2 linked regions of the Oceanicoccus sp. KOV_DT_Chl genome follow. The protein of the gene in region 1 interacts with the protein of each later gene in a pairwise test. Links are inferred from orthologs where the notes say so. Each region holds a gene or a part of one and is shown on either strand. Other genes may lie near its edges.

Region 1 (3,753 bases):
CTGTTGCTCTACTGCTTGCCCGTCGTTCTGGTGGAATCCCGATCGGTTTATTGGTCCCTCTGGTTTATTGCAGGCTTACCGCTTTTTGGCGGACAGTCGTGATACAGCCACTGAGCAGCGCTTAGCCGAACTGGATGACCCCTTTAGTGTCTTTCGCTGTCATGGCATTCAAAACTGCGTGAGTGTATGCCCTAAGGGCTTGAACCCTACCAAGGCAATCGGGCATATTCGCAATATGCTATTAAGCACTGCCACGTAGGCTAAACCCCCAACTTCCCGCTATCTGCCCTGATGGCGAGAAGCAATAAAAAACGGCCAAAAGCCTGGTTTTTTATTTAGGAATGCAGCGTAAGTGTAGGATTCAACTACACTTATGCTGATTTCCGTCTATTTGAATAACACTTTGTTTAGATGATTACAAAGTTCAAATACGGATATGGCACTGGCCCTTACCGGTGCTTTTTATTTAACTGCTATATCCAACACGTTAATGGGCCTTTACGTTACCCGCGAAAGGTCTGCTGACAGGGAATTAACCCGTTGTCAGTGGCACGTGTTATCGAGGCTGACAAAATGCAAGAAAGCTCAATGGAAGTGTTATGGGGTAGCTCCCATATTTCCGGTGGCAATGCCGCCTATGTAGAAGAGCTCTACGAAACCTATTTGCTCAATCCTAATGATGTGCCAGAAGAGTGGCGCACCTACTTCGAAAAACTACCTCAGGTCAATGGTAATGTCCGTCAGGATATTCCGCATTCTACTGTGCGTGATCAATTCGCCCAGCTCGCTAAAGCGCGTATCAAACACCAGTCACTCGGCGGCGACAGCAGTGTTACTGAACATGAGCGTAAACAGGTTAGCGTTATTCAATTGTGTAGTGCTTATCGGCAGCGCGGTCACCAACAAGCCGACCTTGATCCATTGGATTTGCATGTTCGTCCGCCAGTTCCGGATTTGGATTTGCATTACCATCAGCTGTCTGCGGCTGATCTGGACACCCATTTTCAGACGGGTAGTTTATTCATTGGTAAAGATCAGGCCAGCTTAAGTGAAATTGTCGAATCGCTCAATCAAACTTACTGTGGCTCGGTAGGCGCAGAGTTTATGCACATTGTCGCAACCGAAGAGCGGCAGTGGATTCAGCAGCGCATGGAGAGTGTTCGCTCCAAACCAAACTATGGCAAAGATGTTCGGATCCATTTGCTTGAGCGTCTTACTGCGGCAGAAGGCTTAGGTAAATTGTTAGGCTCAAAGTACCCAGGCGTGAAGCGCTTTGGTTTGGAAGGTGGCGAAAGTCTGATTCCAATGATGGATGAGTTAATTCAGCGCACCGGTTCCTATAAGGCTAAAGAAATTGTTATTAGCATGGCGCACCGCGGCCGACTCAATGTGTTGATCAATGTGTTGGGTAAAAACCCTTCTGAATTATTTGATGAGTTTGAAGGTCGAGCGGCCTATACCGGTTCGGCGGATGTGAAATACCACCAAGGATTTTCATCAACAGTTTCCACTCCGGGCGGTGAAGTGCATTTGGCATTGGCATTTAACCCGTCGCATTTGGAGATCGGCGCGCCAGTAGTTGAGGGCTCGGTGCGGGCCAGGCAAGATCGTCGCGAAGATCCTGTTGGCAAAAAAGTAGTGCCAATTATTTTGCACGGTGATGCTGCTTTTGCTGGCCAAGGTGTGGTCATGGAAACTTTCCAAATGTCACAAACTCGTGCCTACAAAACCGGTGGCACTATTCATGTGGTGATCAATAATCAGGTGGGCTTCACTACCAGTAAACGAGAAGATTCCCGTTCTACTGAATACTGTACTGATATTGCAAAAATGGTACAGGCACCGATCTTTCATGTGAATGGAGATGATCCTGAAGCGGTATTGTTTGTCAGTCAGTTGGCGGTGGATTATCGTCAGGAATTCAATAAAGACGTGGTTATCGATCTGGTTTGCTACCGCCGTCGTGGTCACAATGAAGCGGATGAGCCATCCGGTACACAGCCGTTAATGTATGAACAAATTAAAGTGCAGCGTACCACTCGCGATCTTTACGCCGACCATTTGATTGCCGGTGGTGTGGTAACGCAAGAGTTTGATAGTGAGTTGATCGATAATTATCGCAAGGCAGTAGAAAGCGGCGCTCATGTTGCCAAGTGTTTAGTCCATGAGCCGAATGAAAAACTGTTTGTGGATTGGGCACCGTATCTTGGTCATGACAATAGTTGTACCGTTGATACCCGCATTGATTTAAAGAAATTACAGGAAATCGCCACCAATATTAATACCATTCCTGAAGGGTTTCCTATTCAGCGTCAGGTTTCCAAAATTTACGAAGACCGCAATAAAATGACCGCCGGTGCAACACCGATCAACTGGGGTTACGCTGAAACATTAGCGTACGCCACGATACTTGATGCGGGCAACCCGGTCCGCTTAACAGGGCAGGATGTGGGTCGTGGTACGTTCTCGCACCGGCACGCCGTATTGCACAACCAAAAAGATGCAAGCATCTATGTGCCGCTGCAACATATTGCTGAAGGTCAGCCCAGATTTACTATTCACGACTCGTTGCTGTCAGAAGAAGCCGTGTTGGCTTTTGAATATGGTTACGCAACCACTATGCCGAATGTGTTAGTGATTTGGGAGGCGCAGTTTGGTGATTTTGCTAATGGTGCACAAGTGGTTATCGATCAGTTTATTGCCAGCGGTGAGCATAAGTGGCAGCGTTTATGTGGTTTAACTATGTTGTTGCCGCATGGATATGAAGGGCAGGGTCCAGAGCACTCGTCGGCGCGGTTAGAGCGTTATTTACAATTGTGTGCTGAGCATAATATTCAGGTTTGCGTGCCAACAACGCCGGCCCAGGTGTTTCATATGTTGCGGCGTCAAGCGTTACGGCCATTGCGCAAACCATTAATCGTGATGTCACCAAAAAGTTTGTTGCGTCATAAAGATGCTGTTTCCACATTGGAGGATCTGGCTGATGGTCAATTCTATAATGTGTTGCCTGAATCAGATGAGTTACCTGCAGAGCAAATAACCCGAGTCGTCATGTGCAGCGGTAAAGTTTATTACGATTTACGCGAAGTACGTCGTGAACGGGAAATGAATCATGTGGCAATTATTCGACTGGAGCAGCTGTACCCATTTCCAGAACAAGAGTTGCAAGCCGTGTTAGCGCCTTATGCGAATTTAACCGAGATTGTCTGGTGTCAGGAAGAGCCGATGAATCAGGGCGCTTGGTACTCCAGTCAGCACCATATGCGTCGAGTCATTAATGTCCATAATTCCAGTTTATATTTGGAGTATGCGGGCCGCGATGCATCAGCTTCGCCGGCAGCGGGTTATATGGCATTGCATGTCGCCCAACAGGAAAAAGTCATTGCCGATGCCCTAGGCTTTAGCGTCCAATAACATTTTTAGCGATAGATTTTATAAAAGGAAAGAACATGACCATTGATATTAAAGCGCCAGCATTTCCTGAGTCCATTGCCGATGGCACTGTAGCGACATGGCACAAAAAGCCTGGTGAGGCGGTGTCTCGCGATGAGCTGATTGTTGACATTGAAACGGATAAAGTTGTGCTGGAGATTGTCGCGCCAGCCGATGGTGTGATTAGTGAAATTATTAAAGCCGAAGGCGAAACGGTTTTAAGTAATGAGTTGATAGGCCTTTTTGCCGCTGGTGAGGCAGGTACTGTGGCAGCTGTTGTTGAGCAGCCCGTTACTGCGGCTCAACCTCAGCCAATTACCA
Region 2 (3,326 bases), on another replicon or contig:
CAAAAAGCTGAGTTAGAAAAATCAGAAACAACCACGACCGACGCCCCAAGGGCAGCTGAAAAAGCAGTGAAACATCAGGTTCACCGTGTTGAACAAAGCTTGGTCGAAGATCCCTTGGAAAAATTGGAAGAAGAAATACGAAAAGAGAATGCGAAAAGCAAAGCCAAGGAAACAGGACCTATCCGTAGCCTCTTTGATTTTTAATAGAGCCCCATCGTTGCTATAAACTTGTTTTGGCAGGCTCTTGGCAATGAATGTGTCATTGACTAAGCAATAACACGGGTCTCCAATACCTCCAATAAACCGGACACCTTCAACCCATTAGCGCCGGATAAAAATCGCGCATAGGTTTCCAGGTTTATTTTCATAGCTGCGTTCTGCTGCTGCGCTGTAGACAACACCAGTGTGGTCAGTTGCTGCCAGAGCAATTCCTGCTCACAGCGCTCCGCTTCAATTTCTAACGCTTTAACTTGCTCTCGAAAGCCCTCCACACCATCTTGGGTCTTTAAAAAACGCCTGACTGCGCGCAGCGGGATAACGCATTCAGACTGCCATTTTACTGAAACCTTGATTAAGCTGGCCCAGTTATCGCCAGCCAATATTTTTCCCTGCGACCCTAACCAGCAAGCACATAACAGCAGGTTAACATCGGCACCACATTCATCTTGCAACTGAATCAACAGTGGCTCTACGCCTTCCTTGCTATAAGTAGATAGTGAGTATTGCCAAAAAGGATTTTCTTTCATCGATAGGCCCTCAACCGTTTTTATACAGTATAATCCGCCGCCATGATTAAACTCGACCAAATAAGCCTACAGCGCGGTAGTAAGTTCTTGCTGGAACACGCCAGCGCTGTTTTTTATCCCGGCCAAAAAATTGCGCTGATCGGTGCCAACGGCACAGGTAAATCCAGCTTGTTCCAGTTATTACTCGGACACCTCACCGCTGATGACGGCAATGCCACCATTCCTGGCCAATGGCGCATTGCCCATATGGCGCAAGAAGTCGCTACCAGCAACCGTAATGCTTTAGATTACATTATCGATGGCGACCAGCAACTACGCCGGATCGAAGCGGCCATTCAACAAGCCGAAGCAAGCGACCAACACCAGCAATTAGCCAGCTTACATGAGCAACTCGATACTATCGATGGCTATAACGCCCGCGTACGCGCCGAACAATTGATGCTTGGACTGGGCTTTAAACTCAGCGATATCACTAAATCCGCCAACAGTTTTTCCGGTGGCTGGCGTATTCGATTAAATCTGGCGCAAGCACTCATGAGTCCATCAGACTTATTGTTGCTGGATGAACCCACTAACCACCTGGATTTAGATGCTGAGCTCTGGCTGGAACAATGGCTGCAACGCTATCAGGGTAGTCTGTTATTAATTTCTCACGATCGCGATTTTATCGACAGTGTCTGCGAAGGCATTGTCCATATCGAGCACAAAAAACTGAACGCCTACAAAGGCAACTATTCCGCCTTTGAACGGCAGCGAGCAGAGCGCCTGGAACAACAGCAAGCCAGTTATGAAAAACAGCAGCAACGCAAAGCTGAAATTAATGACTTTGTCCGCCGCTTTCGCGCGAAAGCGACTAAAGCCAAGCAAGCGCAAAGCCGATTGAAAGAATTAGCTCGTATGGAGGATATCGCACCCGCCCATGTCGACTCTCCATTTGATTTCAGTTTTCCGGAACCCGTTAAATTTTCTGACCCCTTGCTCAACCTTAGCCAGGCGCAACTTGGTTATGGCGATAAACCCATCGTTAACAATGTGAAATTAAGCGTGCATCCCGGCAGTCGAATAGGTTTGCTCGGCGCCAACGGTGCCGGTAAATCCACCGTAATTAAGTCACTAGCGCAGGAAATTCAATTAATCAGTGGTGAATTTACCAAAGGGGAAAATTTACAACTGGGTTATTTTAGCCAGCACCAGTTAGAAGCACTGGATTTAGATGCCAGCCCGGCGTTGCATATTCAGCGACTCAGTCCTAATGCCCGAGAGCAAGAGATTCGTAATTTCCTCGGCGGTTTTAATTTCCATGGTGATATGGCCCTGGAAACGATTCGGCATTTTTCCGGTGGCGAGAAAGCACGCCTGGCACTGGCAATTGTGGTGTGGCAAAAACCTAACTTGCTGTTGTTGGACGAACCCACCAACCACTTGGATCTGGAAATGTGCCACGCCTTAACGGTTGCCTTGCAAGCTTTTGAGGGTGCGGTGATTGTGGTATCCCACGATCGCCACTTGTTGCGCAATACGGTTGATGAATTTCTACTAATCGCCGATGGTAAGGCGCAATCGTTTGATGGCGATCTGGATGACTATAGCCGCTGGCTAATAGAACAACGCAAAAATACCACCGCCCCGGAAAAAACTACCGTCACCAAAACCGATTCTAAAAAAGAACAACGACAAAGTGCCGCCGAATTAAGAAAAAAACTGCAGCCGATTAATAATGCAATTAAAAAAATTGAACAAGCAATAGAAAAAACAGACCAGTCTCTGCTTGATATTGAAACGACACTCGCTGATAGCACACTCTACGAGGCCGAACAAAAAACCAAGCTGCAAACACTGATCCGGGAACAAGCGCAATTACGACAACAGAAAGACCAGCAAGAAGAACAATGGTTTGAACTTCACAGTGAACTGGAAACCTTGCAGGAATAATTAATTAGGGAGCCTCTGAACAAGTCTATGGCTTACAGGCGAGTTCAGCATCCAGGCATGGCTTTGCAGGCATACTGGCCTACACAAAAAGTAATAACGCGGAGCCTGAGCTCGCCGGTAAGCCCCGAAGGGAACGAACTGAGCATGTATCTACTGCGGCCAAGGACAATCAGCCTTGGCCTTTGGTTTGCGCTTTGAAGCTACCGTTTCAGGTCACGCAGAGACGCTATAGACTTGTTCAGAGGCTCCTTAGTAACTATTTCATTGAAATGCGGCCTGCATTCCAGTAACTTGCTGAGAATATTATCAACCCAACTTGATTCATCCGTAATTATGCGTCAATACCGTCATTTCAGAATCATGGCAATAGTGTTACTTGCTTTATTCACTGGCCAGTCGTTAATGGCCAGCATGATTGACTCCTGCGCGGTTTATGAAGAAACCGGGCACGGCCAAATAGACGCGCATATTGTCGATGGTCTCACCCATGCCATCAATGATTTAATCGGTAGCAACGACAACTCCAGTCATAACGATAAAGATAAGCCAGCGTTAGCAATCGACTGTGAACATTGCTGTCATAGCCAAAGTCACCAACATTTGCTGGCATTACTCCCTGTCCATCAAGATACCGGTACCGCTTACCAA

What was found.
Region 2: the proteins of UNITIG_RS21425 (region 1) and UNITIG_RS13055 interact in binary tests that used the Escherichia coli proteins (3 or more experiments, as listed by UniProt). The link is inferred for Oceanicoccus sp. KOV_DT_Chl from one-to-one orthologs.

The regions. Positions count from the first base shown.
Region 1 is NZ_FQLF01000007.1:33,482-37,234, reverse strand. Bases 189-3,614 are described here. They hold UNITIG_RS21425 (2-oxoglutarate dehydrogenase E1 component), read left to right. Parts: upstream 189-573; coding sequence 574-3,414; downstream 3,415-3,614. Other genes in these bases: odhB (2-oxoglutarate dehydrogenase complex dihydrolipoyllysine-residue succinyltransferase), read left to right, coding at 3,450-3,614; UNITIG_RS21430 (succinate dehydrogenase iron-sulfur subunit), read left to right, coding at 189-259. Outside these bases: more of UNITIG_RS21430, read left to right, coding at 1-188; more of odhB, read left to right, coding at 3,615-3,753. UniProt on the Escherichia coli protein: E1 component of the 2-oxoglutarate dehydrogenase (OGDH) complex which catalyzes the decarboxylation of 2-oxoglutarate, the first step in the conversion of 2-oxoglutarate to succinyl-CoA and CO(2).
Region 2 is NZ_FQLF01000002.1:1,977,283-1,980,608, reverse strand. The notes cover bases 235-3,233. They hold UNITIG_RS13055 (ATP-binding cassette domain-containing protein), read left to right. Parts: upstream 235-788; coding sequence 789-2,678; downstream 2,679-3,233. Other genes in these bases: UNITIG_RS13050 (hypothetical protein), read left to right, coding at 2,970-3,233; UNITIG_RS13060 (TIGR02444 family protein), read right to left, coding at 267-746. In the rest of the region: UNITIG_RS13065 (hypothetical protein), read left to right, coding at 1-204; more of UNITIG_RS13050, read left to right, coding at 3,234-3,326. UniProt on the Escherichia coli protein: Genetic data indicate it may be involved in ribosome assembly or function.